DNA from 2 places in the Microbacterium sp. ZW CA_36 genome. Region 1 is predicted to be linked to the other one. Evidence: predicted binding sites of a transcription regulator. Region 1 holds the regulator's gene; the other holds the start of a gene.
The links. Region 1 encodes LexA, which represses DNA repair genes until DNA is damaged. Its sites were predicted from a motif close to TCGAACANNTGTTCGA; they were not measured.
Positions count from the first base shown of each region.

Region 2: a site for LexA is predicted at 10,514-10,529, ahead of ACI3KX_RS11410 (DUF222 domain-containing protein). Genes of this name have one in related genera too.

Region 1 is NZ_JBJDRL010000023.1:25,976-41,739, forward strand. Features, by position in the region: gene ACI3KX_RS11650 (methylenetetrahydrofolate reductase) at 1-448, shown strand, start outside; gene metE (5-methyltetrahydropteroyltriglutamate--homocysteine S-methyltransferase) at 544-2,874, shown strand; gene ACI3KX_RS11660 (hypothetical protein) at 2,871-4,409, opposite strand; gene lexA (transcriptional repressor LexA) at 4,516-5,196, opposite strand; gene ACI3KX_RS11670 (LysM peptidoglycan-binding domain-containing protein) at 5,580-5,924, shown strand; gene ACI3KX_RS11675 (histidinol-phosphate transaminase) at 5,996-7,090, shown strand; gene hisB (imidazoleglycerol-phosphate dehydratase HisB) at 7,087-7,695, shown strand; gene hisH (imidazole glycerol phosphate synthase subunit HisH) at 7,692-8,363, shown strand; gene priA (bifunctional 1-(5-phosphoribosyl)-5-((5-phosphoribosylamino)methylideneamino)imidazole-4-carboxamide isomerase/phosphoribosylanthranilate isomerase PriA) at 8,437-9,183, shown strand; gene ACI3KX_RS11695 (SseB family protein) at 9,167-9,958, shown strand; gene ACI3KX_RS11700 (aminotransferase class V-fold PLP-dependent enzyme) at 10,107-11,501, shown strand; gene ACI3KX_RS11705 (DUF1844 domain-containing protein) at 11,618-11,986, opposite strand; gene infC (translation initiation factor IF-3) at 12,335-13,009, shown strand; gene rpmI (50S ribosomal protein L35) at 13,081-13,275, shown strand; gene rplT (50S ribosomal protein L20) at 13,306-13,689, shown strand; gene ACI3KX_RS11725 (RNA methyltransferase) at 13,949-14,749, shown strand; gene ACI3KX_RS11730 (amino acid ABC transporter ATP-binding protein) at 14,837-15,628, shown strand; gene ACI3KX_RS11735 (glutamate ABC transporter substrate-binding protein) at 15,691-15,764, shown strand, end outside.
Region 2 is NZ_JBJDRL010000022.1:36,146-51,909, reverse strand. Features, by position in the region: gene ACI3KX_RS11455 (penicillin acylase family protein) at 1-117, opposite strand, end outside; gene ACI3KX_RS11450 (YhgE/Pip family protein) at 313-2,166, opposite strand; gene ACI3KX_RS11445 (hypothetical protein) at 2,163-2,882, opposite strand; gene ACI3KX_RS11440 (TetR/AcrR family transcriptional regulator) at 2,879-3,538, opposite strand; gene argG (argininosuccinate synthase) at 3,752-5,194, opposite strand; gene ACI3KX_RS11430 (DUF5979 domain-containing protein) at 5,216-6,238, shown strand; gene ACI3KX_RS11425 (Pr6Pr family membrane protein) at 6,414-7,172, opposite strand; gene ACI3KX_RS11420 (M20/M25/M40 family metallo-hydrolase) at 7,282-8,640, shown strand; gene ACI3KX_RS11415 (hypothetical protein) at 8,669-9,166, opposite strand; gene ACI3KX_RS11410 (DUF222 domain-containing protein) at 9,232-10,503, opposite strand; gene ACI3KX_RS11405 (flavodoxin domain-containing protein) at 10,748-11,296, shown strand; gene ACI3KX_RS11400 (YciI family protein) at 11,482-11,868, shown strand; gene ACI3KX_RS11395 (RNA polymerase sigma factor) at 11,981-13,225, shown strand; gene ACI3KX_RS11390 (DUF1269 domain-containing protein) at 13,363-13,890, shown strand; gene ACI3KX_RS11385 (TIGR00266 family protein) at 13,974-14,690, opposite strand; gene ACI3KX_RS11380 (amino acid ABC transporter permease) at 15,028-15,764, shown strand, end outside.

The DNA.
Region 1 (15,764 bases):
TCACCCCCGCTCGCGCCACGCGCTCGAGGACATCGACGCCCTCCTCGCCAAGCAGGCGGCGGGCGCCACGCTCGCGATCACCCAGCTGTTCTTCCACGCCGACGACTATCTCGCTTTCGTGGCGCGTTCGCGCGACGCCGGAGTGACGATCCCGATCCTCCCCGGCATCATGCCGATCACCTCGGGCGCTCGGCTGCGCCGCGTGCTCGAGCTGACGGGGGAGCAGCTGCCCGCGGACCTCGCCATCGCGCTCGACCTCGAGCCGACCGCCGAAGGGCAGCGCGAGGTGGGCATCGCGCACGCCGCGCGCCTCGCCCGCGAAGTCGTGGACGGCGGCGCGCCCGGCATCCATCTGTACGCGTTCAACAACCACGACACAGTCCTCGACGTGCTGCGTGAGGCCGGCGTGCTCGCCTCGGCGACGCGAATGCCCGACGCCGTCCACTGACCCGGACGCCGCGATCCGTCGGATGCCCCGACGGTCTCTTCGGCGACCCCCGAGAACCCCCACTCCGAGATGAACGAAGCGAAAGAGAGAGCACGATGACCGAACCCCGCATCACCTTCCCCCACGGCACGATCCTGGGCTATCCCCGGATCGGGCGCCGCCGCGAGCTGAAGCGCGCGGTCGAGGCGTATTGGTCCGGCCAGACCGACGCCGAGACCCTCGAGCAGACGGCGGCCGGACTGCGCCGCGCGACGCGCGAGCGCCTCGCCGAGCTCGGCCTCGGTCGCGACGACTCGTCGATCCCGGAGTCGTTCTCGTTCTACGACCAGGTGCACGACGCGGCCGTCACGGTCGGCGCGCTGCCCGACCGGTTCGGCGCGCTCCGCGATGCCGACGGCGGCATCGGCCTGGACGCGTACTTCACCGCCGCGCGCGGTGCGGGCGAGGACGCCCCCCTCGAGATGACCAAGTGGTTCGACACGAACTACCACTACCTCGTGCCCGAGGTCGGCCCCGAGACGGTCTTCGCCCTCTCGAGCGACCGCTTCGCGCGCCAGGTGGCAGAGGCGAAGGCTGACGGATTCACCGTTCGCCCGGTGATCGTGGGCCCGGTGACGCTCCTCGCGCTCGCGAAGGCGACGGATGCCGCGCCCCAGGGCTTCGACCCCCTCAGCCGGCTCGACGACCTGCTGCCGGTGTACGCGGAGCTGCTGGCGAGTCTGCGGGCCTCGGGCGCCGAGTGGGTGCAGCTGGACGAGCCTGCGCTCGTCAGCGAGAGCCTGCCGGCCGACGCGGCCGCGCTGGCGGATGCCGCGGCCCGCGCATACGCCGCGCTGGGGGTGCGTGGCGACCGGCCCGCGATCCTCGTCGCGGCCGGCTACGCGCAGCTGTCGGCCGAGGCGTGGACGGCGCTCGCGGCCGCTCCTATCGAGGCGGTCGCCATCGATCTGACCCGCGGTGCGGTGCCCGAGGCTGTGCCGGGCCTGGACCGCAAGACGCTCGTGGGCGGAGTCGTCGACGGACGCAACGTGTGGCGGGGCGATCTCGACGCCGCGTGGGAGCGGCTGCAGGCGCTGCACGAGCTCGGAGCGTCGGAGATCAGCGCGGGCACTTCGACCTCGCTGCAGCATGTGCCGCACGACGTCGAGGACGAGACGACGCTCGACCCGCGCCTGGTGACGTGGCTGGCGTTCGCCGACCAGAAGGTGGCGCAGGTGGCGAGCCTCGCGCGCGGACTGGTCAGTGGCCGTCCGGCCATCGCGGACGCGCTGGCCGAGGCATCCGCCGCGCTCGCGGATCGGCGCAGTGCGCCCGGCGTGCGCGATGGAGCGGTGCGGGAGCGGGCGTCGGCGCTCGGTGCGGACGACTTCGCCCGCGGCGACTACGACGACCGCGTGGCGGCGCAGGAGGTCGAGCTCGCACTCCCGGTCCTGCCGACGACCACGATCGGATCGTTCCCCCAGACCGGCGACATCCGGCGCGCGCGTGCACGGCACGGCCGCGGTGAGCTCAGCGCCGACGAGTACGCGAGCTTCCTGCGCGATGAGATCGCGCAGGTGGTGACGCTGCAGGAGGACATCGGGCTCGATGTTCTCGTGCACGGCGAGGCCGAGCGCAACGACATGGTGCAGTACTTCGCCGAGAACCTCGAGGGCTTCGCGGTCACCGAGAACGGCTGGGTGCAGTCCTACGGCTCGCGCGCGACCCGGCCGTCGATCCTGTGGGGCGACGTCGCGCGTCCCGAGGCGATCACCGTCGCATGGTCCGCCTTCGCGCAGTCGCTGACCGACAAGCCGATGAAGGGGATGCTGACCGGTCCGGTGACGATCCTGGCGTGGTCGTTCGTCCGCGACGACCAGCCGCTGGGGGAGACGGCGAACCAGGTGGCGCTCGCCCTTCGCGACGAGATCGCCGACCTCGAAGGCGCCGGCATCCGCGTCATCCAGGTCGACGAGCCGGCGCTGCGCGAACTGCTGCCGCTCAAGCGCGCCGACCAGCCGGCCTACCTGGAGTGGTCGGTCGGCTCGTTCCGCCTCGCGACCGCCGGCGCTGCGCCGGCCACGCAGGTGCACACGCACCTCTGCTACTCGGAGTTCGACGTCGTGATCGACGCGATCGCGGCGCTGGACGCCGACGTGACCTCGATCGAGGCGGCCCGCAGCCGCGGCGAGGTGATCGGAGACATCGCGACGTCCGGCTTCGCCGCCGGCATCGGACCGGGCGTCTACGACATCCACTCGCCGCGCGTGCCGTCGGTGGACGAGATCACTCAGCTCCTCGACCGCACGGTCGCCGAGCTGCCGCTGCGCCGCGTCTGGGTCAATCCGGACTGCGGGCTGAAGACCCGCGGGTACGACGAGACCGTGGCGTCGCTGAAGAACCTCGTGGCGGCGACGCAGGCGGTGCGGGCGACCGTGCCGGCCTAGGAGCCCTTCTTCGATCCGGGTGCCGCGGCCGCGTCGGTCGCGGCATCCGTCTCGATCACGAGAGTGTCGGCGTCGGGGTCGGCGGGATCGCCGTCGACGATCACGACGGTGTCGGCTTCGCCGTCGACGGCAGGCACCGACTCGGCGGCACCGGCGGCAGCTGCTGCTTCGTCGGCGAGTGCAGCGGCGGCCGCGGCCTCTTCGGGACGGCGCTGCAGCAGCTCGAACACCCACCAGACGATGAGCCACACGACGAGCACGAGGAACACCTCGCCGACCGAGAGCGGGCGCAGGAGCATCAGCCACACGATGGCCAGGGCTCCGAGCACGATCCGCACGAGCACGCGCTGGGCGTAGAGCCACGCGCCGAACCGGCCCGTGTCGACACCGCGCTTGAGCAGGGCACCCCGCGCGCCGGCGTTGATGGAGGCGACGCCGCCGCGCGCGGCGCGTGCGCCCCGCCAGCGGCCCGACATCCAGGCGATGACGGCGATCACCACGCCCAGCAGGGTGAGGACCACCGCGGTGTCGCGCATCGCGGAGGTGATCTGTTCGTACATCGATGCGAGGGCGCCCGCCGGAACACCGAGGTTCGGCGCGCTGAGCGCGAGGATCGACCCGCCGATGCCCAGGCCCATCGCCAGCACGCCCGTGCCGAGCGCGATGCCGACGCCGGTGCCCAGCACGGCGGTGGACCGTCGCCGTGCGATGAGGATGCCGGCGAGGAAGAGCACCAGCGCGACGATCGGGGTCCACCAGCCCGCGGCGACCGCGAGGTTGTAGACGGTGCCGACGACGGTGAGCGCGTCGCTCTGCGCGACCACGATGGTCCTGTCGATGACCGGGATCGACTCGGCGAACCCGATCCCGCGGTCGACGAGCCGCTTCTTGACCTCTTCGATGATCGGCCCGAGCTGGATGCCGACCTCGCCGTTCTCGCCGATGACCACCGCACCCGAGGAGGTGCCGCCGGCTGCGACCGCCGCGAGCGATCGGTGGCTCGCGCGCAGCGCCGTCTCCCACACATCCGCGAAGGCGTCGGACTCCACCAGCCGGGTGACCGTGGTGTCGACGAGGTTCTGGAGGCCCTGGGCGGCGGGCGCGCGGAGCAGGTCGAGTGCGGCGAGAGCGCGCGGCGGCAGGTCGAGCTGCTGGATGCCGTCGAACAGGTCGTTGGTGAGGCCTTCGAGGTCGAGGGAGTCCTCGATGGCGACGGTCACCTGATCGGCGACCATCGCCTGCACCTGCGGGTCGTCGGCGAGCGGTGCGAACGTCTCGACGAATCGCGTCTCGTCGACGAGTTCGACGCGCGCCCAGGCGGCGACGATGGAGACCGGCACGAGGATCGTCGCGATGACGATGCACAGCGCCGACAGGAAGGCTCGCCAGCGGTTGCCGTGCGGCCTGTCCGTGGCCGCGGCCGTCACCGGTGGTGAGGGCGGCGTCTCGGCGCGCAGGCGGGCGTTCTCGGCTTCGAGGGCGTCGAGGCGCGCGCGGAGCGCGGCAGTCTCGTCTGCGGCGGTGAGGTCGGTCATTCCCCCCTTATAGCGCCTGCGGATGACGCACCGCCACCCACCTCGCGGTTCGGCGTCGAACTCCGGCCTCGAACGCGTCCGACACCGGGATCCGTCGGCGCGAGGTTCAGACGGCGCGCAGTACCGCGACGACCTTGCCGAGCACCGTGGCCTCGTCGCCCAGAATGGGCTCGAACGCGGAGTTGCGGGGGAGCAGCCACGTGTGGCCGTCGCGCTGACGGAACGTCTTGACCGTCGCCTCGCCGTCGAGCATCGCGGCGACGATCTCGCCGTTGTCCGCGGTGGCCTGCGACCGTACGACGACCCAGTCGCCGTCGCAGATGGCCGCGTCGATCATCGACTCGCCCGACACCTTCAGCATGAACAGGTCGCCCTTGCCGACGAGCTGGCGGGGGAGCGGGAAGATCTCCTCGACCTGCTGCTCGGCCGTGATGGGCACGCCGGCGGCGATGCGGCCGACGAGGGGCACCAGTGCGGCATCGCCCACGGAGGGCGAGGTGTCGGCGGGGCTCTCGGTCGCGGTGCCGGGCAGGTCGATCAGCACCTCCATCGCGCGGGTCTTGCCCGCGTCGCGACGCAGGTAGCCGCTCAGCTCGAGCTGGTTGAGCTGGTGGGTGACGCTGGAGAGCGACTTCAGGCCCACCGCGTCGCCGATCTCGCGCATGCTCGGCGGGTAGCCGTGCCGTGCGATCGACCGCTGGATCACCTCGAGGATCGCCAGCTGCTTGTCGCTGAGGCTCTTGCGCCGACGAGTCTGGGGCTTGTCTCGCCCGGCCGCGTCGCTCATCTTCCGGCTCCGTCCTGCGCTCGGCGGTGGAGCGCTGTTTCTTCGAATGTCGGAGGCCCGTGGTGGGGTTCTCGTATCGAAACCGTATCCGGATCGCGGGCATCTGGGGAACAACCCGGCCGCGTGTCGCGTTCGAGAGATCGGCGCCCGGATCCGGTATTGACATCCTACAGACTCGAAGATAGCTTCGGAAGAGAGGTTCGCATTCTCCACTCCCGGCCGAGTGGAGAATGCGAATCTCTCCCCATCAGGAGGAGCCCAGCATGACCGCGATCGACTTCACGACATCCGTCCCGTCGCCGACGCGCGCCGCGCGTGTCGCGGCGCAGCGCGTGCACGGCACGGCACGGCAGCTCGCCGGGGGCACTCCGCAGCAGGCGTTCATGCGACCGGCGGCTGCGCCGTCGACGCGACTGCGCCTCACGATCCGCGGCCGGAGAGTGCTGGCCGCGATCGCCGCTCTGCCCGCCGTCATCGCGCTGAGCGCCGCTGTCATCGGCGGCGGCGCGGCTCTGGCCTCGCGTGACGCGGGCGCGCCTGCAGGTACGTTCAGCACGGTGACCGTGGCTGACGGCGACTCGCTGTGGAGCATCGCGGAAGACATCGCCCCCGATCGCGATCCGCGCGACGTCGTCGATGAGCTCGTGCGACTGAACGCTCTCGACAGCGTCGTCGTGCAGGCCGGTCAGAGCATCGCGATCCCGGCAGCCTACGACAGCGGACGCTGAGCCGCTCCCGTCGGTCGGGTGACCGTCGCCCGGCGTCACGCGGCGGTCGAGCAGCACCGCACGCGCCTACCATGGGAGAGGTGAGTGCACGTCTCGAAGACCTCCCCATACGCGCCGATCTCCGCGGCCAGAAGCCGTACGGTGCCCCGCAGGCGCCGCTGCCGGTGGCCCTCAACGTCAACGAGAACACGCATCCCGTTCCGCCGGAGGTCGCCGACGACATCCTGGACTCGATCGCGCGGGCGCTCAGCGATGTGAACCGGTATCCCGACCGCGAGTTCACAGCCCTGCGCGAGGGCTTCGCCGGCTACCTCGGCCACGGCCTCACCCGCGACGAGATCTGGGCGGCCAACGGCTCGAACGAGGTGCTCCAGCACATCCTGCAGGCGTTCGCCGGACCGGGCCGCACGGCCTTCGGCTTCGCACCCACCTACTCGATGTATCCGCTGCTCACCCGCGGTACCGGTGCCGAGTGGATCTCGGGCACCCGAGCGGCCGACTACTCGATCGCGGCGGACGATGCCGCGGCCCAGGTGTCGGATGCCTCTCCCGACGTGGTGTTCCTGTGCTCGCCGAACAACCCCACCGGCACCCCGCTCGGACTCGACGTGGTGGAGGCCGTGTACGAGGCGACGGACGGCATCGTGATCGTCGACGAGGCGTACTTCGAGTTCGCGCCGCACGACGAGCGGTCCGCCCTGACGCTGCTGCCCGATCGCGAGCGGCTCGTCGTGTCGCGCACCATGAGCAAGGCGTTCGCGTTCGCGGGTGCGCGCGTGGGCTACATGGCGGCCGACCCGGCGCTCATCGATGCGCTCCGGCTGGTGCGCCTGCCGTATCACCTCAGCGCGCTCACGCAGGCGGCGGCGACCGCGGCGCTGCGGCACGCGCCCACGATGCTGGGCATGGTCGACGAGATCGTCGCGCAGCGCGACCGCATCTCGGCGACGGTCGAGGCGCTCGGCTACACGCCCCACGAGTCGTGGACGAACTTCGTGCTGTTCGGGGGAGTAGCCGACCCGGCGGCCACGTGGCGCGCGCTCTACGACGAGGGGGTGCTCATCCGCGACGTCGGCATCCCGGCGCACCTGCGGGTCACGGCGGGCACCGACGAGGAGACGACCGCCTTCCTCGACGCCCTCGCCTCGGTAGGATCGGCGGCATGAGCGCCGCACCACGAACCGCCTCGCTGCGACGGGCGACGAGCGAGTCGACCGTCGAGCTCGAGCTCGATCTCGACGGCACCGGCCGCAGCCGCATCGACACGACGGTGCCGTTCTTCGACCACCTGCTCACGGCGTTCGCCAAGCACTCGCTCACCGATCTGACGGTGCGGGCCTCGGGCGACACCGACATCGACGCGCACCACACGGTGGAGGACATCTCGATCGTGCTGGGCCAGGCGATCCGCGAGGCCCTCGGCGACAAGTCCGGCATCTCGCGGTACGGCGACGCCCTCGTGCCCCTCGACGAGGCGCTCGCGCAGGCCGTCGTCGACATCAGCGGCCGCCCCTACCTCGTGCACACCGGCGAGCCTGCAGGCTTCGAGCACCACCTCATCGGCGGCCACTTCACGGGGTCCCTCTTGCGCCACACGTTCGAGGCCATCTCGTACAACGCCGCGCTCACGGTCCACGTGCGGGTGCTGTCGGGCCGCGACCCGCACCACATCGCCGAGGCCGAGTACAAGGCCTTCGCGCGCGCGTTCCGCCAGGCGAAGGCGCTCGACCCGCTGGTGCACGGCATCCCGAGCACGAAGGGCGCCCTGTGAGCGAAAGCACGCCCTCCCGCGGCGAGCGGCCGCTCGTGGCCGTCCTCGACTATGGGTCGGGCAATGTGCACTCTGCCGTCAAGGCGCTGGTCGCGGCGGGAGCGGATGCGCGGCTGACGGCTGATCGTGGTCTGATCCGCGACGCCGACGGCCTCTTCGTGCCGGGTGTCGGCGCCTTCCGCGCGGTGGCGGACGCGCTGCGCGCCAGCCGCGGCGACGAGCTCATCGAGCGTCGCCTCGCCGGCGGACGCCCGGTGCTCGGGGTCTGCGTCGGCATGCAGATCTTCTTCGAGCGCGGCGTCGAGCGCGGCGTCGACACCGAGGGACTCGGCGAATGGCCGGGTGTCGTCACCGAGCTCGACGCACCCGTCCTGCCGCACATGGGCTGGAACACCGTCGAGCCCGGCGAGGGCACACGCCTCTTCCGCGGCATCGAGCACGAGCGGTTCTACTTCGTGCACTCGTTCGGTGCCCAGAAGTGGCTGCTCGACGTCCAGCCGCCGTTCCCCCAGCCGGTCCTGACCTGGTGCGACTACGGCGCACCGTTCCTCGCAGCGGTCGAGAACGGCCCGCTGTCGGCCACTCAGTTCCACCCCGAGAAGTCGGGGGATGCCGGCATCCGACTGCTGGCGAATTGGATCGACGGGCTTCGCAGGGCTACCCTCTGAGACCGTGCCGTCTGCGGGAGCGCGTGCTTCCGGGATCCGCCCCCCACAGCTTTCGATGCCTGAACCAGGAGCCATGAACGATTTCGCGTCCACACCCAAGCTCGTCCTCCTGCCCGCCGTCGACGTCGCCGACGGCAAGGCCGTCCGCCTGACGCAGGGCGAGGCGGGTACCGAGACGAACTACGGCGATCCCGTCGACGCCGCGCTCGACTTCGCACGGCAGGGCGCCGAGTGGATCCACCTCGTCGACCTCGACGCCGCCTTCGGCCGCGGCAGCAACGTCGGCGTGCTCCGCAAGGTGATCAAGCAGGTCAAGGGCGTGCAGGTCGAGCTGTCGGGCGGCATCCGCGACGATCGCACCCTCGAGGCTGCGCTCGAGAGCGGTGCGTCGCGGATCAACCTCGGCACGGCCGCGCTCGAGAACCCCGAGTGGGCTGCCGACGTCATCGGCCGCTACGGCGACGCGATCGCGGTGGGCCTCGACGTGCGCGGCACGACCCTGGCCGCCCGCGGGTGGACCCGCGAGGGCGGCGACCTGTGGACGGTCCTCGACCGTCTCGAGTCGGCCGGCTGCAGCCGGTACGTCGTCACCGACGTCACCAAGGACGGCACTCTCAAGGGTCCGAACCTCGACCTGCTGCGTGAGCTCACCTCGCGCACGCCGAAGCCGGTCGTCGCCTCGGGTGGCGTGTCGAGCCTCGACGACATCGCAGCACTGCGCGATCTCGTCCCGCTCGGTGTCGAGGGAGCGATCGTGGGCAAGGCGCTGTACGCCGGCGCGTTCACGCTCGCCGAGGCGCTGGATGTCGCCGGATACTGATCCTCCTGCCGTCCCGGGTCACGGACCCGGCGGCGACTCCGCCGGCGTGCCCTGGGAGGGGCGCAGCTTCCAGTCGAACCCGCATGCCTCCGACGACGGCTCCGCCGACCCGGCGCTGCTGGCGGCACTCACCGCGTTCCGCGCGGGCTCGGGCGGGCAGCGAGAGGTGATCGACGCCTACCGGGCGGCCCGCCTGCTCATCCCGCTCGTCGCCGAGAAGGGCGACCACGGCATCGGCGCCCACGGCCTCGAGGTCGACAAGACCCAGGAGCTGTCGATCGTCACCGTGGCCGCGCCCGACGGACGCCGGGTGCTGCCGGTGTTCTCGTCCGTGGATGCGATGAAGCGATGGGATGCCGAGGCCCGGCCGGTTCCCGCCGACGGCGTCCGCACCGCGCTGTCGGCCGCCGCGGACGACACCGATCTCATCGTGCTCGACCCGGGCTCCGACACCGAGTTCGTCATCCGTCGCCCAGCCGTGTGGGCGATCGGCCAGGGAAAGCCGTGGGAGCCGAGCTTCCTGTCGCCCGAGGTCTTCGCCGGACTGCACGACAGCATCGGCGGCGAGCTGGCGGTCATCGATCTGTCCGTGGAGCCCGGCGACCCCGACGCACGCCTCCGCGGGCCGGAGCTCGTGGTGCGCCTTCACCTGATGGACGGCCTCGAGAAGGCCGAGCTCGACGCCGTGCTGGCGCGGCTCGCCTCGCGGTGGGCCGCGGATGACCGCATCGCGGTGCTCGTCGACTCGCTCACGGTCAAGCTCGTCCGCGCCTGAGCCGGCGTAACCGACCCCCGTGCGGCGGGGCCCATGGCCTCAGGCTCAGGCTCAGGCTCAGGCTCAGGCTCAGGCGCAGCCGTTCGCCTCGGCTCTTGCGGCCGGGACCGCGCGCGGCGGATGATCGGGTCGGCGAAGGGGGCCCGGCATGGACGACGGCGTGACCGTGGAGCAGTACCGGGAGGCGCTCGAGGTCGCCCATCGACACGCGTTGAGCTGGCTGGAGGCGCTGGCCGATCGCCCGATCCGTCCGGAGGCCGACGCCGACGGGATTCTGACGAGGCTGCCCGACGTCCTGCCCGATGAGGGGATGCCGCCGACGGCGGTGGTCGAGGAGCTCGCGGACGCAGCCGGGCCGGGTCTCATCGCGCTCGGCTCGCCGCGGTTCTATGGCCTGGTCATCGGCGGGACCTACCCGGCTGCGCTCGCCTCGGATTGGCTGGTTTCGGCGTGGGATCAGAACGCCGGTGCGCGGCAGCTGACCCCGGCGGCTGCCGCGGTCGAGGAGGTCGCCGCCTCCTGGCTCCTCGAACTGCTCGGCCTGCCCGCCGGGAGCGGTGTGGGATTCGTGACGGGTGGGACGATGGCCAACTTCACGTGCCTCGTCGCGGCACGTGACGCCGTCCTGCGCGGCGCCGGCGCGGACCCCGCGGCCGGGATCCAGCAGGCACCCGTCATCCGCTTCCTCGCGGGCGACGCCGTCCACGTGTCGATGGTGCTGGCAGGTCGGCTCGCGGGTCTGGGAGCGCCGAGGACCGTCGGCGCAGATGATCAGGGGCGGATCGATGTCGGCGGGCTCGAGCGGGCGCTCGCCGAGGGAACGGGGCCGGCCATCGTCGCGCTGCAGGCGGGCGACGTGCACTCGGGTGCCTTCGACGACTTCGCGAACGCGGTCGAGGTCGCCCACAGAGGCGGCGCCTGGGTGCACGTCGACGGGGCGTTCGGCCTCTGGGCGGCCGCGAGCCCGCGCCTGCAGCACCTCGTCGCCGGACTCGCCGGCGCCGATTCGTGGGCCACCGACGCGCACAAGACGCTCAATGTGCCGTACGACTGCGGCGTCGCGATCGTGCGCGACGAGGCCGCGATGACGGCTGCGCTCGGGGCGCACGCCGCGTATCTGCCCGCGATCATGAGCGTCTCCGATCCGTACGACCGCGTCCCCGAGTTCTCGCGCCGCGCGCGGGGCGTGCCGGTCTGGGCGGCGCTGCGCTCCCTCGGCAGGGACGGCGTGGTGGCGCTGATCGACGGGCTGGCGGATGCCGCGGCGACGCTCGCCGCCGGGTTCGGCGAGATTCCCGGCCTCGAGGTGCTCAACGACGTCGTGTTCACCCAGGTGAGCCTCGCCGCGCCGGACGACGCGATGACCGCGGCGCTGGGGGAGTGGCTGCGCGACGAGGGGACGGTCTGGGCCTCGTCATCGGTGTGGCGCGGCCGCACGGTGGTGCGCTTCGCGGTGAGCAATCACGGCACCGATGCCGAGGCCGTGCGCCGCACGGTGGACGCCGTGGCGCGCGGCGCCGCCGCGCTGGGCATCGAGGGCTGAGCGCGATCGCGCCCGTCGTCAGGTCTGCCTGCCGTGGGTGTCGACGCGCTTCGCTCGCTCAACCTTGACCCGTCGCACATCAACGCTCGCTGGCGCTCGCATCGACCCGCGACACGTCAAGTGACGGGCCCGGTCCACTTCTCGCCGGGGCCCTTGCCGATCGGATCGGGGATCACGGATGCCTCGCGGAACGCCAGCTGCACCGAACGCAGGCCGTCGCGCAGCGAGCGTGCGTGCATGTCGCTGATCTCGGGGGCGCCCGCGGTGATGAGGCCGGCCAGGGCGTTGATGAGCTTGCGCGCCTCGTCGAGGTCGGTCTGCGTCGCGGGGTCGTCGGCGAGGCCGACCTTGACCGCGGCAGCGCTCAGCAGGTGCACGGCGGCGGTCGTGATGACCTCGACGGCCGGCACCTCGGCGATGTCGCGCGAGGCGGAGGCCGCGGCGCGCTCCTGCTCTTCCCAGCGGGCCTGACGCTCGGCATCCACCGCCGTCGTGCTCGTCGTATCGCCGTCCTGGTCTCGAATCGTGTCCACGCCGTTCTCTCTGATAGACTGCTGCGGTCTCCGGTGCGTTCTGTACCGGATCGGAAAGTGGATCACATCCCACCCGCGCTTGCCGTTCCAGGCTACCGGGTCATGCACTCCGCCCCGACCGTCCTGCGGCCACGCAGAAACGGGAGGGGTAGCCGCCAGGGCAACCGCGCGGGAGCTCCGTCACAGGAGAGGGTGCAGGAAGTCGGCGCTCGAAGCGTCTGACGGGTGGAGTGGATCTTCCTCCGCCCGCGACATGAACATGTGTCGCGGTGGTCCAACCCATAACCCAAGGAGTTCCGCATCAGCGATCCCCGCACCAACGACCGCATCCGCGTCCCCGAGGTCCGCCTCGTCGGACCCGCGGGTGAGCAGGTCGGCGTCGTCCGCATCGAGGTGGCGCTGCGCCTGGCCCAGGAGGCCGACCTCGATCTCGTCGAGGTGGCCCCGAACTCGAAGCCGCCCGTGGTCAAGATCATGGACTACGGCAAGTTCAAGTACGAGGCTGCGCAGAAGGCCAAGGAAGCGCGTCGCAATCAGGCGAACACCGTCCTCAAGGAGGTCCGGTTCCGTCTGAAGATCGAGGCCCACGACTACATAACCAAGCTCAAGCGCGCCGAGGGCTTCCTGCAGGCGGGCGACAAGGTCAAGGCGATGATCCTGTTCCGTGGCCGCGAGCAGTCGCGCCCCGAGCAGGGTGTGCGTCTCCTCCGCAAGTTCGCGGAGGACGTCGCCGAGTTCGGCACGGTCGAGTCCAACCCGACGATCGACGGCCGCAACATGGTGATGGTGGTCGCCCCGCACAAGAACAAGTCCGAGGTGAAGACCGAGCAGAACGCGCAGCGCGCCGCCAACAAGGAGGCAGCGCGTTCCGCCCGCAGCGGCGGTGGCCCGCAGGGCGACGCCGACTCGGAGAGCTCCGACACCGCAGCCGAGACAGCTCCGGCCGCCGAGTCCGAGACCGCCACGGCCGAATAGGCCCCTACAGACTCCCGCACCGCGGGATACCGACTCCCGCCTGGGCGGGAAGTGAAACGAAGGAAGAAGAGATGCCGAAGCAGAAGACCCACTCGGGCGCCAAGAAGCGCTTCAAGGTCACAGGCACCGGGAAGCTCATGAAGCAGCAGGCGAACCTTCGCCACAACTTCGAAGGCAAGCCCAGCCGCCGTACCCGCCGCCTGTCGCAGGACCAGGTCCTCGCGAAGGGCGACGCCAAGGTCGCCAAGAAGCTCCTCGGCCTCTGAGCGCCGACGCAGGAATAGGAATCAATCGAAATGGCTAGAGTCAAGCGGGCCGTCAACGCCCACAAGAAGCGTCGCGTCATCCTCGAGCGCGCCTCCGGTTACCGGGGCCAGCGCTCGCGTCTGTACCGCAAGGCGAAGGAGCAGGTCACCCACTCGCTCGTCTACGCGTACCGCGACCGTCGCAAGCGCAAGGGCGACTTCCGCCGTCTGTGGATCCAGCGCATCAACGCCGCTGCCCGCCAGAACGGCATCACGTACAACCGCTTCATCCAGGGCCTCGGCCTCGCGGGTGTGCAGGTCGACCGTCGCATGCTCGCCGAGCTCGCGGTGAACGAGCCCAAGACGTTCGCGTCGCTCGTCCAGACCGCCAAGAAGGCGCTGCCCGAGAACGTCAACGCTCCGAAGAGCGCCTGACGCCGGTTCGCCGTCTCGAAAGGGGCGTCCTCCTCACGGAGGGCGCCCCTTTTCGCGTCCGCCGCCCCCGCGTTCCCTGCTCCGCCGCCCCCGCGTTCCCTGCTCCGTCGCTCCCGCGTTCCCCGCTCCGTCGCTCCGCGCTGGCGGCGAGACCCCACCCGACGGACGAGACCCCGGGGTTCTCCCACCGTCTCGTCCGTGCGCTGGGGTCTCGCGCTGAGTTGGCGGCGGGAGGATGCCGCGACCCTAGACTGATGCCGTGCTCGAGAACCCTCGCTCTCCGCGTGTCCGCGCCGTCGCGAAGCTGACCAAGCGGAGCGCCCGTCAGGAGACGGGGCTGTTCCTGCTCGAGGGGCCGCAGGCGGCCCGCGAGGCGCTGGCGTACCGTCCGGAGACGCTCGTGGAGATCTTCGCCACGCCGTCCGCACTCGAGAAGCACACCGACCTGCGCGACGCCGCGATGGATGCCGGTCTGGAGGTCGTGTACACGACCGAGGCGGTGCTCGACGCGATGGCCGACACCGTGACGCCCCAGGGGATCGTCGCCGTCGCCCGGCAGTCGCCGACGTCGGTCCGCGACGTGTTCGCGGCGTCACCGCGCCTTGTCGCGATCTGCGAGGAGGTCCGCGACCCGGGCAACCTCGGCACCATCATCCGGGCGGCCGACGCCGCCGGGGCGGATGCCGTCATCCTCACCGGGCGCACGGTCGACCCTTACAACCCGAAGGTCGTCCGCGCGACGACCGGCTCGCTCTTCCACGTGCCGGTCGCCGTCGGCGTCGACCTCGCGACGGCGGTCGAGAAGGCCCGCGCGGCCGGAGTCCGCGTCATCGCGGCCGACGTCGGGGGAGGGGACTTCCTCGCCGCCCGCGACGTGCTCGCCGAGCCGACCGCGTGGCTGTTCGGCAACGAGGCCCGCGGCCTCGACGACGACGCCCTCGCGCTGGCGGACCTCTCGCTGCGACTGCCGATCTACGGCGCCGCCGAGTCGCTGAACCTCGCGACGGCCGCCAGCGTGTGCCTGTACGAGACCGCCTTCGCGCAGCGCGCCGCCGGTTGACCCTGCGCTGTTCCCGCGCTGTTACAACACGGTAAAGACGCGGCGCGCTACTGGTAGAGCCTCCCCGCGGCGCCATAGGGTGACCGTATGACGACGCCCGATGACAGCTCGCCGAAGACGTCGAACATCAACGTCCGTCGCGGCGATCCCCTGGTCCAGATCACCGACGTGCAGAAGCACTACGGCGACTTCCAGGCACTCAAGGACATCGACCTGACGGTCAATCGCGGCGAGGTCGTCGTGGTGATCGGCCCGTCGGGGTCTGGAAAGTCCACCCTGTGCCGCACGATCAACCGCCTCGAGACGATCACGAGCGGCACCATCACGATCGACGGCAAGGAGCTTCCCAAGGAGGGGAAGGAGCTGGCGACGCTGCGCGCGGACGTCGGCATGGTGTTCCAGTCCTTCAACCTCTTCGCCCACCTGTCGATCCTCGACAACGTCACGCTCGGGCCGCTCAAGGTGAGGGGCATGAAGAAGGCGGATGCCGAGAAGATGGGACGTCAGCTGCTCGAGCGCGTCGGTGTCGCTCAGCAGGCGGCGAAGCTGCCGGCGCAGCTCTCCGGCGGACAGCAGCAACGCGTCGCGATCGCGCGCGCCCTCGCCATGCAGCCCAAGGTCATGCTCTTCGACGAGCCCACCAGCGCGCTCGACCCCGAGATGATCAACGAGGTGCTCGACGTCATGGTCGGCCTCGCCCAGGACGGCATGACGATGATCGTCGTCACCCACGAGATGGGCTTCGCGCGCAAGGCGGCCGATCGCGTCGTCTTCATGTCCGACGGGCAGATCGTCGAGGAGGCGACCCCGGAGGAGTTCTTCACGAACCCCCGGAGCGACCGCGCGAAAGACTTCCTCTCGAAGCTCCTGACCCACTGAGACTCGCGCCTCACAGCGGCGCGGAAACGAAGAAGACGCATACGCAACCCAGGAGGAATCACATGCGCAAGACACGAATCAGCGCCTCGATCGCGGGAATCGCGCTCGCGGCCATCGCCCTGACCGCTTGCAACAG
Region 2 (15,764 bases), on a different contig from region 1:
GGCGAGCACGACGATGCCCGCGAGGATGCTGAAGAGCGTGATGCCGACCGTCCGCCCCACGGATCGACGGGGAGCGGTGTCGTCGACGGCGTAGGGCGAGGGCTGGGGCTTCGGCATTGAAGGGCTTTCCGAGCGAGGGTTGGGGGGAACGCGGTGCCAGGCACCGCGGCATCCGGTCCCTGTGCATTCGGGTAGCACAGGCACCGCTCCGCATGCTAACCCCGACCCGCGCCCTACGCCGAATCGCACTCGCTTTTGCCGTGGGATCGGCTGTTGCGAACCATCCGACGGGTGCTGCCCGCCCGGTATCCGTCAGCCGATGACGCTCGGCTGCAGGTCGCGGAGCGTGCGGAAGTGCGTCATGCGGGTGACGCCGATGGCGGCGATCACGCCGGCGCCGACGAGCCATGCGAGCAGCACGGCAAGGTCGAGCCACACCCGGTCGGCGCTGCCGCCGTACATCACCTGGCGCATCGCGTCGACGACGTAGCCCATCGGCAGCACGTGGTGCAGCGCAGCCAGCGGTGCCGGCAGGGTCTGCCAGGGGAACGTGCCGCCCGCGGTCACCAGCTGCAGCACCATCAGCACGAGGCCGAGGAATTGCCCGACCGATCCCAGCCAGACGTTCAGCGCGAGCACGATCGCCGCGTACGTGGCGCTGGCGAGCACCAGGATGCCGAGCGTCGCCAGCGGATGCGCGAACGAGAAGCCGAGCGCGAGGGCGAGCACCCCGAAGAGCCCGACCATCTGCAGGCCGCCGAGAAGGGCGGGGGTCGCCCAGCCCGCGAGTGTGATGCGGATCGGCGAGTGCAGGGCCGTCACCGCGCGCTTGGAGACGGGCTTGACGATCAGGAACAGCGCGTAGATGCCGATCCAGCCGGCGAGGGCGGCGAAGAACGGCGCGAGGCCGGCGCCGTAGTTCTGGGCCTGGGTGAGCGACGACCGCTCGATCTCGACGGGCGCGGCCAGCGTGCCGGCCTGCGCCTGGCGGGTCGCGGCGTCGAACGAGGGAAGCTGGGCGGCACCGTCGGCGAGTCCGTCGCGCAGCTGCGTCGCGCCGTCCTCGAGCTGGGTCAGGCCGCCGTCGAGGGCAGTTGCCCCGTCGCGCAGCTGCGCGGCACCGTCGGCGGCGGTCGCCGCGCCCGTGGCCAGGGTCGCCGCGCCTGCGGCGACGCTCGCGGCGCCCGACGACACCTGCTGGGCTCCGTCGTTCAGCCGGCCGATCTCGGCGACGGCGCCCTGCACGCGATCGTCGACCGCGTCCAGCCGTTCGCCGACGGGATCCAGCTGTGCGAGGACCTCTTCGATCCGCGTCTGGTCGAGACCCGCCTCGGCGAGCGTCGCGGCGATGCCGTCGCGCACCTGTGGCAGTGTCGAGACCGCATCAGAGGATGCCGCGCCGATCCGGTCCGCGATCGCGTCGAGCTGCGCGGTGCCGCCGGCAACCTGGCTCGCACCGTCCGCGACCTGAGCCGCACCCGTCGAGAGCTGGGTGGCACCGTCGCGCAGCTGCGCAGTTCCGTCGGCGAGCTGGACGGCACCGGCGGAGAGCCGCCCCGCACCGTCGCCGGCCTGCGCGAGACCGTCCACCAGCTGAGAGGCGCCGGTGGCGGCATCCGTCAGCTGGATTCGGATGGTGTCGAGCGCGTCGAGCATGGTGAGACCCGCCTCGGCCACGACCTTCTCGGTGATCGTGGTCTGGATGCGCTCGACCGCCTGCGTGCCGATCGTCGAGGCGAGGTAGTTGTTGGCGTCGCTCGTGTGCAGCACGATGTCGGCCGTCCGCGGCTCGCCCGTCGTGATGGAGGCGATCGCAGCGGTGAAGTCCGCGGGCAGCTCGATCGCGAAGTCGTAGGCGCCATCGTCGAGGCCCGCGTCCGCCTCACCGGCGGTGGCGAGGTGCCAGTCGAACGTGCCGTCTTCGATGAGCTCCTGGGCGACCTCGTCGCCGAGGTTGCGCTCCGTGCCGTTGAGCTCGGCACCGGTGTCGGCGACCACGAGTGCGACCGGCACCTCGTCGAGCTGGCCGTAGGGGTCGCGATTCGCCCACAGGTAGAGGCCGCCGTAGAGGATCGGCACGACCATCAGTGCGATCAGCGCGATGAGCGACATGCGCGTCGAGGCGAGGCGCCGGAGCTCAGCGAGGATCATCTGGGGGACCTTCATACCCGGCCACCCTTCGACGGCGCGGTGAAGCGGCGCAGCCGTGGCCTGCCCGCGATCCCGGGCGTCTCGTCTCTGCGTTTCGACTCGCCAGCTCGCTCAACGACCGCCGCTCGCTCAACGACCGCCGCTCGCTCGACGAGCACCGACTGCGAGGCCTGGCCGGCGATCACGAGCACCGCAAGGCCGCGAGCGGCGAAGTCCTCGGCGATCGCCCACCACGCGGCGGGCGGACCGCCATGACGGTCGGGCGAGACGAGCACGAGGCCCTCGATGCCCTTGCGCAGTACGGCCAGCTCGCAGAGCGCGCGCACGCGGTCGGCGGGATCCACGTTCGAGACGGGGACGGATGCCGCCTCTCCGAGCGCGTGCTCGTCGAGCCAGCGCCGCACCGCGATCGGGTCCGACCGGCGGCCCGCGAACATGAGCTCCTCGGCGGCGACGCCGGCGAGCGTGACGTTCGGTTCCGGCTCAGACACCTCGGGGGCGTCGACGAGGGCGACGCGCCGGCGCAGGCGGGCGGCCGCCGAGCGCCCGTCGATGGCGACACGACCGGTGTCGGGCCGCATCCGGCCCGATGCGATGAGGCCCAGCACGGTGGGCCGCTGCTCGGTCTCGGCGGCGACCAGCGTGACGCGGCCCGACTCGAAGACGGCCGAGGTCACGGGAAGTGCGTGCTCGCGGCGGCCCTTGCCGACGGCATCCAGCTCGACCTTCACTCCGTCACCGCCGCGGCGGCGGTGGCGGCCGCCGGCGGGGCGAGCAGGTCGGGATGATCCTCGAGCAGCGCCGCGGCCTCGCGCCACGAGAGTCCGGCGATGCTGAGCACGGCCCGCACGGCGAGGGCGCCCGCGCTCGGCGACGAGGCGTCCATGCGGGTGATGACGGTGCGCGCGGTCTCTTCGACGAGCCGGGCGAGCGTGGGGGCGGCGACGTCGGTGCGCAGCATGTCGGCGTCCTGACCCTCGCGCACGATGCGCACGACGGTCCGGCGGAGGGGAGCGAGCGCGGTCGCCGTCTCCTCGAGGTGGGCCTCGTCGAGGGCGATCGCGGCGAGCACCTGCACGTGGGCCGCCTCGTTCCACAGCGCCCCTGCGAGGCGGGCGAGCGCGACGCGCGGGTCGGCATCGTCGATCGCGACCGCGATGGCGTTGAACCTCTCCGCCCCCTGGGCGACGAGTTCGCGCACCAACGCGTCGCGGTCGTCGAAGTGCCCGTAGAGGGCCCGTCGTGAGAGGCCCGCCTGCCGGGCGATCGCGTCGACCGACGCGCGGGGGTCGTGCGCGAGGGCGACGTGCGCCGCGGCGAGGATGCCGGCGCGGTTCTCGAGAGCGTCCCGCCGCGGACGGCGCACAGCATCGATCGAAGAGGTCATGCCTCCACGATAGTTATCTTGCACAACATTGTGCAAGTTATGTCCGCGCGGCCGTTGAGCGGAGGGCGCTCTGGCGCCCGAAGACGAAACGCGCCAGACCTTTCGCAAGGTCAGGCGCGTTTCGTCTCGCTCCTTCGTCGCTCGCTCAACGACCGCGGGACGGTCGTCTCGCTCCTTCGTCGCTCGCTCAACGACCGCGGTCCGAAGAGACGCTCAGTCGGTTCCCAGGTCGAACGCGGATGCCTCGTTCGCGGCATCCGTCGCCTCGGCCAGTTCTTCGCGCTCGGCGCTGTACTCCTCGGCGTGCTCGGTGATCTCGCCGGCCTCGCCCTGCGCGAGGTGGCCCACGAGCTCGCCGGTCGCTCCGCCGATGATGCCCGCTGCGGCGTAGTGCTCGAGCCGCACGCGCGAGTCGGCGATGTCGAGGTTGCGCATGGTGAGCTGGCCGATGCGGTCGGTGGGGCCGAACGCGGCGTCGCCGACGCGCTCCATCGACAGCTTGTCGGGGTGGTACGACAGGCGCGGGGCGCTCGTGTCGAGGATCGTGTAGTCCTCGCCGCGACGCAGGCGCAGGGTCACGGAGCCCGTGATCGTCGAGCCCACCCATTTCTGGATCGACTCGCGCAGCATGAGCGACTGTGGCTCGAGCCAGCGGCCCTCGTACATCAGGCGCCCGAGGCGGCGGCCCTGCTCGTGGTACGTGGCCAGCGTGTCTTCGTTCAGGATGCCGTTGACCAGGCGCTCGTACGCGATGAAGAGCAGCGCCATGCCCGGCGCCTCGTAGATGCCGCGCGACTTCGCCTCGATGATGCGATTCTCGATCTGGTCGCTCATGCCCAGGCCGTGGCGGCCGCCGATGCGGTTGGCCTCGAAGACGAGCTGGACCGGGTCGGCGATCTCGACGCCGTTGAGGGCGACCGGTCGGCCTGCCTCGAAGGTGACGGTGACGTCCTCGGTCTCGATCTCGACCGACGGGTCCCAGAACCGCACGCCCATGATCGGCTCGACGGTCTCGAGCGATACGTTCAGGTGCTCGAGCGTCTTCGCCTCGTGCGTCGCGCCCCAGATGTTGGCGTCCGTCGAGTAGGCCTTCTCGGCCGAGTCGCGGTAGGGGAAGCCGTGCTCGACGAGCCACTCGCTCATCTCCTGGCGCCCGCCGAGCTCGGTGACGAAGTCGGCGTCGAGCCACGGCTTGTAGATGCGCAGGGCGGGGTTTGCGAGCAGCCCGTAGCGGTAGAACCGCTCGATGTCGTTGCCCTTGTAGGTCGAGCCGTCGCCCCAGATGTCGACGCCGTCCTCCTTCATGGCGCGGACGAGCAGCGTCCCGGTCACGGCGCGGCCGATGGGCGTCGTGTTGAAGTAGGTGCGGCCGCCGGAGCGGATGTGGAACGCGCCGCACGCGAGGGCGCCGAAGCCCTCCTCGACGAGCGCCGGCTTGCAGTCCACCAGCCGCGAGACCTCGGCGCCGTATTCGAGCGCGCGGCTCGGGATCGCGTCGATGTCGTCTTCGTCGGGCTGGCCGAGGTCGCCGGTGTAGGTGCACGGGATCGCGCCCTTGTCACGCATCCACGCGACGGCGACGGAGGTGTCAAGGCCCCCTGAGAAGGCGATGCCGACGCGCTCGCCGACGGGCAGGGATTGAAGGACCTTCGACATGCCGTCAAGTCTAGTTAAGGGATGCGGCGCGACCCGGCCAGGCGTGCTTCTGTCACTCCGTCACCGCCAGCAACACTGGCGAGTCGGCATCCACCGGCCTCTGCGATCGCTTCACACGCGACAAGATTCCCTTTCGTCACACCAAAAGGGCTGGAAGCGGTCGCTGAGGACACCGAGACGATCACCGAGATCCCGGCGCGCTCGGAATGCACGGTGACAGAGACGGACGATCGAGGCGCCGACGGCACGGTCACCGCAGCGGACGTGCCGGGTGCGGAGGGTGAGCTCGCGCCGCAGATCGACCAGGAGACGCGCACGGTGGTGATCCCCGAACTGCAGCCCATCCGTGTCGTCAGCGCGGATTCGCGGACGGCGTTCTGGGAGAATCTGCCGACCGGCGCCGAGTGCCGCCTCATCGAGGTGGACGAAGGGGGAGCGAACGAGACCGAGATCCTGGACGCGGAGGGCAACGTCATCGCCGGCCACGGCGAGGGCTACACCTTCACGGTCGAGACCGATCCGACCACCCTGAGCGTCGACGATCAGCCGCAGCCGAGCCTGCAGGTCCGCAACACCTTCAACCTGGCGCAGGTCTCTGTCACCAAGACGGTGGAGTCCGAGGCGAAGGGCATCGACGGCGAGCCGATCTCGTACGGCCCGTTCGAGGTGACGCTGGACTGCCTCTGGAACCAGCAGCAGGTCGCCGCCGCCGAGCCGATGACGCAGACGATCGCGGACGGCGAGACGGTGACGTGGGCGGAGCTGCCTGCGGGCAGCGAGTGCACTGTCGCCGAGACGGATGCCGGTGACGCCGACCAGACGACGATCACCGTCGATGGTGAGGTGCAGCCCGGAACCACGGGCTCGGTGACCCTCGCGTCGGGCCAGGTGACGATCGTCTTCACGAACACGTTCATCGCACCCCTCCCGCCGACCGGGCTCGAGGGGCGCGGCGTCGTGATCGCGCTGTCGGCCGGGTTGGCCGTTCTCGCGAGCGGTCTGGTGCTGGTGATCGCGGCGATGCGGCGGCGTCGGCTGAGCTGACCGTAGCGAGATGGTGGGGCCGGATACTCCGACCCCGCCTTCTCGTGCGGCCACGCTCGCGGTGGCGCCGGTCAGGCTGAAGCGCACGCCGATACGGGCGTGTTGTGAGGACGCTACAACGTGTCCGCCGTTCGGGGGACAGAACGCACAAACAGTCCCCGACGACCGTTGCGCGTCACTCCGACAGGGCTCGCGAGGGGACGGATGCCGGCGCCGGCGCCGTGGCATCGGCATCCGTGTCGGTGATACCGATCCGGCGGCCCCACCACACGACGAAGGCTCCGACCGCGACGATCGCGAGCGCGATGCCGATGACGTAGACGATCACCGAGAGCCAGCCGCCCGGGTTGTTCGGGTTCAGGAACGGATACGGGTACCAGAAGGGGTCGCCCGACACGGGGTTGGTGACGAGGGGTCCGCGGATCATCGTGTACACGGCCCAGAGGATCGGGAAGGCGACCACCGCCCACAGGCTGCGCCACGGCAGCGACCGGCGCAGCGGGCCCACGAAGACGTCGGCCAGCAGGAACAGCGGGCCGATCAGATGCAGCACCTCGTTCGACCACGGGATGGGCGCGCTGCCCTGGGGCAGTTCGATGCCCCGCAGCAGTGCGTTGTAGACGATTCCGGTGATGATCATGAAGGTGCTCGCGCAGGCGAGCGCGACGGCCAGTGCCAGGGGCTCGGCGATCGCTCTGCGTCCGCGGGCGAAGAACCACACCGCCGCCCACACGAGCACGATCGCCGCGAGGGCGTTCGAGAGGATCGTGAAGAAGCTGAAGAAGTTCGCGATCGTCGTGGTGACGTCGCGGCCGAGCTCGGCCGCCGTGCCGATCGACTTCGACAGCTGCGCCGTGATCGCCGCCACGATGACCGCCGCCATCGCCAGCCTCAGCACCGTCCACACCGTCGCCCATGCCCGAGAACGCGTCATGCGCACACCATACCGATCCGGGTCTGCCGGGTCGTGTCGTGTCGCGGTGTGACTCGGCGTGGCGCGGGTGCCGCCACCGGCGCCGCTCGTCGGGCTACCCTCGGGCGCGGTGGAACGTCCGCCGCCCGAGCTGGAGGATGATCTCGTGTCGACGCTGCTGGAGGACGAGGCGCTGCTGTTCGTGCAGGAGCTGATCCGGATCGACACGGTGAACACCGGAGTGCTCGCGACCATCGGCGACGGCGAGACCCGTGCCGCGCAGTACGTCCAGGAGCGCCTGGCCGAGGCGGGCATCGCGTCGGAGCTCGTGGAATCGCGCCCGGGTCGCGGGTCGCTCATCGCGCGCATCCCCGGACGCGATCGGGATGCCGGTGCCCTGCTGGTGCACGCGCACCTCGACGTCGTCCCGGTCGACGAGAAGGACTGGACCCATCCGCCGTTCGGAGCCGATATCGAGGACGGCTTCCTCTACGGCCGCGGCGCCGTCGACATGAAGAACTACGCGGGGACGATCCTGGCCGTCGCCCGTCATTTCGCGCGCGAGGGCATCGTGCCGCGACGCGACCTCGTGTTCGCGTTCCTCGCCGACGAGGAGAGCGGCGGCGTCTGGGGTGCGGGGTGGCTCGTCGAGAACCGCCCGGACCTCTTTGCCGGAGTCACGGAGGCGCTGAGCGAGGTGGGCGGATTCTCGGTGCCGCTGGCCGCCGACCCGGGCGATGCGAGGCGGGCGTACCTCGTCGCGACGAGCGAGAAGGGCGTCGCCTGGGCGACGCTCAGCGCCCGAGGGCATGCCGCGCACGGCTCTCGGCCGACCGCCGACAATGCCGTGGTGCGCCTCGCCCAGGCGGTCGCTGCGGTCGGCGCTCATCGGTTCCCCGTGGTGCGCACTCCCGCGCTGCAGCGGTTCCTCGATGTGTTCGGCGAGGCGCGCGGGCTGGCGTTCACCGACGAGTCGCTCGCCGCCGACCTGGAGAGCCTCGGGTTCGTGTCGTCGCTGGTCGGCGCGACGACGCGCAACACCGCGACGCCGACGGTGCTCGCCGCGGGTGACAAGACGAACATCATCCCGGCCGAGGCCTCGGCGCGCCTCGACATCCGCATCCTGCCGGGGGAGGACGACGCTCTGCGTTCCGGGCTGCGAGAGGTCGTGGGCGACGGCATCGAGATCCGCGAGGGGCGCTGGTGGTCGGCGACCGAGGCGCCCGTCGACGCCCCCATCATCGGCATCCTGCAGGACGCGATCTCGCACGACGATCCGGACGGCGTCGTCGTGCCGTACCTGCTGCCGGCGAGCACCGACAACAAGCACTTCGCGAGGCTCGGCATCCACGGCTATGGGTTCGTGCCGCTGCGAGTGCCCCGCGACTTCGACGTGTTCGCCCAGTTCCACGCGGCCGACGAGCGCGTCCCCGTCGACGCGCTGCACTTCTCGGCGCGTGTGACGGAGCGCATCCTGCGAACGGCCTAGAACGACGGATGCCTCGCGCCGAGGTTCTTCAGCCGCCGAACCGCTCCGCCTGCATCCGCATGGCTGCGGTGGCGGCATCCTCGTCCCACACGCGCGGCTGCGCACCCTCGAGTGCGCGGGCGAGCGGCACCCAGCCGACCCAGCGCAACGGCTCGCCGCCGGGCGCGGGTCTCAGCGCTTCGAGATCGCGGTAGTCGTCGACGCGCACCCGGTCCCACGCATGCACGATCCGGCCGTGGCCGAGGCTCAGGCCGACGTGGCCCCAGTCGCGTCGCTCGCCGAAGAGCTCGCCGACGCTCTCGTAGAACGCCAGGGCGTGGACGGGCGGCTCTCCGGTGTTCACCGATGCCGCGTAGAGGCGAGCCGATTCGGCCGCGTCGTCGCCGCCGAACATCTCGAGATCGTTCGAGCGCTCGATCGCGTCCTCGACGAACGCCAGGCAACGCGTCGCGTACGCCGTCGATCCTTCGCGTGCGAGCGCCCAGGTCACGGCGTTCACGCCGCACGTCTCCACATCGAAACTCATCAGCAGCAGGCTAGCGAACACGTCGCGCCACCCGTTGGCTCGGTCGGGGCGTGGCGGTCGTGCGATCAGAACGGCGCGTCGGAACTCTCGGTGGAGCGGAACACGGGGACCGCGCGCTCCGGCTTGACGAGGTAGTGGCGGCCGGAGGGCGAAGTCCATCGGACAGCGCCGCCCGAGCCGGGGACTTGTTCGATGCTCCAGTCGGTGTGATGTCGGACGGTGTGGTGGCCCTCGCACAGCGGTGCGAGATTGGTGAGTTCGGTGTGGCCGCCGAGGGCCCAGTCGACGTTGTGGTCGACGTCGCACCGGGAGGCCGGCATCCCGCAGCCGGGTCCCATGCATCGATCGGCACGCCACTTCACCAGCTTCTGAAGTGCGGGTGGCGGCCGGTACTGGTCGCGGCCGACGGAGAGCACCATGCCCGTCTCGGGGTGGGTCAGCACTCGCGTCCACCCGGATGCACCGCCCGCGAGTTCCCGCGCCACGGGCAGCGGGATCGGTCCGATGCCTTCCACGACCGGCGGGTCGATCCCCGCCGCGGCGCGGGATGCGTCGGAGTCGTGGAGGAGCGCGAGAACCGGTGTGGTGACGAATACCGTCGCCCGCGCACCGCGGGCGTGGTCGGGGTGGATCTCGGTGGCGCCGTCGATGAGCAGGTCGAGGACGACGTCGGCGCGTACTTGGTCGAGGGTGCGCGTCTCTCCATCGCAGGCCTTGATGGCTTTCGCCATCGCGGTCACCCGCGAGACGGCGGCGTGGATGGCGACCATGGGTGCGTAGACGTGCGCCCATCCCATCCCGTCATCGTCCGGCTCGACCGCGATCCGTCGCCTTGTCGCAGCCCTCTCGTAGCGTTCGGTGAGGGTGGCCGAGCGGACCTTGTCGATCAGTGTGCGCAGCTTGCGGCGGAAGGTGCCGACCGCCTCCGACTCCGCCAGCACGATGCCCGACTCGAGCACCTGGGCACGGAACTCCGGCTCGAGTTCGTTGACCGCGGCGACAAGGATCTGCGCGTGCACCTCGGTGATCTGTGCCCGCTCCATCGAGACCAGCACCGCCGGGTAGGAGTGCACCATCGCCTCGGCGAAGCTCAGCAGCTCGCCCGCGGCGTGCTCGGTGATTCGAAGAGCGGCCGCCAGCTCCAGCCGCACGCCCCGCTCTACGACCTCGGTCAGAACCCGGCCGTTGCGCGTCGCATCGCGAAGCGCCTCGCGCCGCATCGCATCGATCCGCTCGAGCCGCTGCGCGGCGAGCACCGTCATCATGGTGGCTGCCTCGACGACCAGATCGAGTTCATCCGGAAACACCTGGTAGGGGATGTCGGGATCGGTGAACATGCTCCGAGGTTAGAACATACCTACGACACTAAGAGTGCTTTCCCACGAGCATGACGGAGCGAGAACGCGCGCGTCGTATCGCGCACGGCAGGACCTTCGGCCCTGCAGTCGGTGCCTCTGCCGCACAGGCTGAGTCGGTGCCGCGCCTGCGGGGGGCCTTCTCCGCAGACAGCACTCACGGGGCCCGACAGGCGGGCTCCGCCTCGGCTCTTCAGCCACAGAACGCGAGTCAAGGAGATTTACCATGAAGGTACTCGTCGCATATGAGAGCAAGTACGGCGCAACAGAAGGCATCGCGGAGCGTATTGGCGAAGCGCTGCGCGAATGCGGTCTCGACGCTGACGTCATCCGCTGCAGCGAAGTGCCCGACGTCTCGGGCTACGACGCCTTCGTGGTGGGGTCGGCGACCTATGAGTTCAATTGGCGGAAGGCTGCCCGCACGTTCGTCACCCGCAATGCCGGCGTGCTCTCGTCCCGCCCGACCTGGCTCTTCAGCAGCGGGCCGCTCGGCACGGAGACCGTCGATGCGGACGGAAAGGACGTTCTGAAAGGAGCCGAGCCCAAGCAGTTCGCCGACTTCACGGACCTTCTCCACCCGAAGGGCACGCAGGTGTTCCGCGGGGCATACCACCACGACAAGATCCGCGGAGCCGACCGGATCGTCGCGTGGATGCCCGCGATTCGCGATGTCCTGCCCGAGGGCGACTTCCGCGAATGGGATGCGATCGACGCGTGGGCGGTCTCGATCGCTGAGCTTCTCGGAGCCGCCGCCCCCCGCCATACCCCAGCCTGACCGGGACGAACCTGCCGCTCAACCAAGCCCCTGGCCGCAACCCAAGGAGTGCCGATCCTGAGAATGTCTCGGGGATAGTGTCGTATCCGAGCGTCGCCGTTCGTGGATCAGGTGTGCGACCCCGTCCGGGTCGCCGCGACCGAGGAGCCACGACATGGCTCTCGTCCCGATGAGAGGAGACGGCAGTGACGAAGTATCTGATCGCATTCAACGACGAGTGGGTGCCCGAGCACACCCCCGACGAACTGCGCGCCAAGAGCGAGGCCTCGCGAGCCCTCCTCGACGACATGAAGGAGGCGGGCGTCTTCCTCTACGCGGATGGCGGAATCGATGCCTCGACCGCGGTCTGCAGCGTCGTGAGCAAGGACGGGAAGCCGGTCTTCACCGACGGGCCGTTCGTCGAGAGCAAGGAGCATCTCGGCGGATTCACCGTCGTGGAGGTGCCGGACGATGAGGCCGCACGCTACTGGGCAGGGCGACTCGCCGTCGCACTGGACTGGCCGCAGGAGGTGCACCGATTCCCGTCAGACGTCTCGGAGATCATCGAACGGCAATCGCGCGTGGCTGAATGACGATGACCCGCTGCATCCAGTCCGCGTTGGCGCCGGCTGAGGACATACAGCTCGGTGCTGTCGAATCGCGTCCGGCGCGGCTCCCGGCATCCGCTCGGGCTCTGCGGGAGTCGTGACCGGATCCCGCGTCGAGAAGGCCATCGCCCGCGCCCATCACGAGGAGTGGGCGCGGGTGGTGGCCGGTCTCGCCCGTCGCTTCGGCGATCTCGATCTCGCCGAGGATGCAGCCGCCGAGGCATTCGTCGCCGCGGTGGAGCGGTGGCCGCGCGACGGAGTACCGCCCAACCCCGGCGCATGGCTCACCACCACCGCGACGCGCAAGGCGATCGACCGGCTGCGTCGCGAGTCCCATCGCGAAGGCAAACACCAGGCGGCGCAGATGCTGTCCGACGACACTCCACACGAGCCGACCGGGCCGGTCGAGGACGACCGGCTGCGGCTGGTCTTCATCTGCTGTCATCCTGCCCTCGCCATGGAGGCGCGGGTCGCGCTGACCCTGCGCCTGCTCGGCGGGCTCACTGTCGCAGAGATCGCCCACGCCTTCCTGGTGCCGGAGACCACGATGGCGCGACGGATCACCCGCGCGAAGGCGAAGATCAAGGCGGCACACATCCCCTTCCGGATGCCGTCGGCGGGCGACATCCGCGAGCGGCTCGCCGGGGTGCTCGCGGTGATCTACCTCATCTTCAATGAGGGCTATCTCGCCACCGCCGGGGATGACCCGCTGCGCGCCGACCTGACCGACGAGGCGATCCGCCTGGGCCGCCTCCTGCGCACGCTCCTTCCCGATGAGGGTGAGGTGACCGGCCTCCTCGCCCTGATGCTCCTCGCTGACGCGCGACGCATCGCGCGCGTGTCTCACACCGGTGAGCTGGTCACCTTGGACGAGCAAGACCGCGGCGCGTGGAACCGAGCCCTGGTCGTCGAGGGGCACTCCCTGGTCCGCGAGCGGATCGGCGCGGTCGCTGCCGGTGCCTCCCCACCAGGGCGATATCAGCTGCTGGCGGCGATCAACGCGGTGCACACGGATGCCCCTTCCGCACGCGATACCGACTGGTCCCAGATCGTCGCTCTCTACGACCGCCTGATCCGGCTCGATGGCTCCCCGATCGTGCGACTCAACCGCGCGATCGCGGTCGCCGAACTGGACGGCCCCGATGTCGCGCTCGCCGAGATCGACCGACTCAGCGAGGCCCTCGACGGGTACCACGCCTACCACGCGGCGCGCGCCGACCTGCTGCGGAGGGTCGGGCGAAGTGACGCATCTCGGAGGGCGTACGACCGAGCCATCGAACTCGCCGGCAACCCGGCCGAGCGGGCGTACCTCACCCGCCGTCGCGACCAGCTCGTGTGGTGACGCGGGACTGGCGAGAATTCACCGTTCAGAGCCTCGCGGGCCCGTGTCGCTGCGCAATAGGATCACAGCACCTTGATGACCCAGAGTCCGAAAGCGACCGGCCGGTCGCTTTCGGAGATCAACCGAAGGAGAGATCGATGGGTACGCAGAACCTCGCACTGGTGGTCGGCTCGTATGACGACACGGACTCCGCGGCAGACGACTACGAAGCCCTCCGAAGCGGCCAGGACACCGGCGGGTACGAGATCATCGGCGCCGTGGTGCTCGTCCGTGACAAGGATGGCAAGGTCCAGGTCAAGGAGCACGGCGACAAGTCCGTGGGCCACGGTGCGGCCTGGGGCGCCGGCGCCGGAGTGGTCGTCGGCCTGTTCGCGCCGCCGCTCTTGGCGGCCACCGCGATCGGTGCCGGTATCGGCGCGATCCTCGGAAAGATCAAGAAGAACCGTGAGGAGAAGCAGTTCGGCGTCGATGTCGACGAGTACCTCGCGCCCGGGACCTCCGCGGTCGTCGCGGTCGTCGACGACAAGTGGGCCGACAACGTCGAGAAGGCGCTGACCAGGGCCGACAAGCGGATCAGCAAGGCGATCGATTCCGACGACTACGAGAAGCTGCGCGAGGCGATCGACAAGTCAGCCGACGACGTCGTCGAGCAGATCAACTCCTAGCGGTTTCCAGAGGAGGCCCGGCGGGCGAGCGCCGGGCCCCGCCTCTCATCTCACGCGAGACGCCCGAGCCCTCTCGCCCGCGGTCAGGAGCTGCTGCTGGAGCCCGACGAACGATCGGGCAGGTAGGGCTCGATCGCGGCGGCGAGCTTCGCCGGCGACATCGACTGCAGCCAGATGCGGCCCGGACCGTGGATCTCTGCGAGAAAGAGCGAGTCGCCGAAGAACTTGTTCTTGATGCCCTTCACCGAGCTGAACTCCAGATTCATGTCGGCCTCGAACATCGCGAGGTGCCCGGGATGGATGAGGAGGGACTGACCGGCCGCCAGCTCGTATTCGGTGATCTCCCCGGCCAGCTGCACCCACGCCGTTCCGTTCCCGGCCAGCTTCTGGAAGACCACGCCCGCGCCGCCGAAGATGCCGGCGCCGAGCTTCTTCTGCAGTCCGACCGACACCTCGACTCCGGCGGTGCTCGCCGAGTACGACCCCTGCTGGACCATGTACGAGTCGGCGGCGTCGATGTCGAGCTGGCGGATCGTGCCCGGCAGCTGCGCGGCGAACGCGAGCAGTCCGCCCTGCCCCGGCGCCGTGTATTCGGTCAGGAACAGCTGCGCGCCGCCGAGCACCCGCTTGAGTCCGCTCATGAAACCTCCCTGCCCGCCCGTGCCGTGCACCGTCGAGGTGTCCAGGGCGAAGCCGGGTGACATCCATGCCACGTCCCCGCCCTCCGCGACGATCTTCTCCCCGGACTCGAGGGTCAGCTCGAGAATCGGCATGGTCGTGCCCGCAATCGTCGACTTCATGCGATTCAACGTAGTCACGAACGCTTCGCGAAGAAACAAGAATCGCTAGATTCCCTAGCGATTTTCGAAATGCCGTCGGCGCGCCCACCGCGTGAACCCGGCGACGACGGTGACCTCGTCGAGTCGTCCGGCGCGCGGCATAGCGCGACGTCGGGTCTCCGGGCGCGGCAGACCGCGGTCTGCGTCGGTGCATGCCGGAGTGTGACGCCGCGTTGCGGAGCGTCACCATCCGTGTCGCCGCGCGCCCGTGACGGCTGGGCCGCGCGGGAGGTGTCGCCCTAGCTTCGGCGTACCGGCGCACCCCGCAGACACCGCGCCGCCGACCGAGGAGCCCCTCATGACCGACACACTCCCGCGCCAGGCAGGCGCCGCCGAAGCCGCGACGCCGACGCCGCCGGCGTCGTCGCGCGTCGATCTCGGCGACCTCACCGTCGTCCACACCCGGCACTGGTTCCGGTGGTCGATCGGCATCGTCGTGCTGTTCGTCGTCGCACAGTTCGCGTGGTCGCTGGTGACGAACGAGAACTATGAGTGGGACGTCTTCGCCCACTACTTCCTGTCGGAGCCGGTGCTCCAGGGCGTGGGCCTCACCCTGCTGCTGACGGTGATCTCGGCATCCATCGGCTTCGTCCTCGGGACGCTCCTGGCGCTCGCCCGCCTCGCGAAGTCGCCCCTCCTGAACTCTGCCGCGTGGCTGTTCATCTGGTTCTTCCGCTCGGTGCCCCTCGTCGTGCAGATCATCGTCTGGTACAACCTCGGCTACCTGTACCCGACGCTCGGCCTCGGCACCCCGTTCACGACGGACTTCTGGATCGTCGAGTTCCCGACGGTGCAGCTGATCAGCGCCTTCGCGGCCGCGATCCTCGGGCTCGGCCTGAACCAGGCGGCGTATTCGGCCGAGATCATCCGCGGCGGCCTGCTGTCGGTCGACCAGGGCCAGCTCGAGGCGGCCGCGGCGCTCGGCATCCCGCCCCGCCGTCGCCTGACGCGCATCGTGCTCCCGCAGGCGATGCGCTCGATCGTCCCCAACGCCACCAACGAGGTGATCGGGCTGGTCAAGGGCGCGTCCGTCGT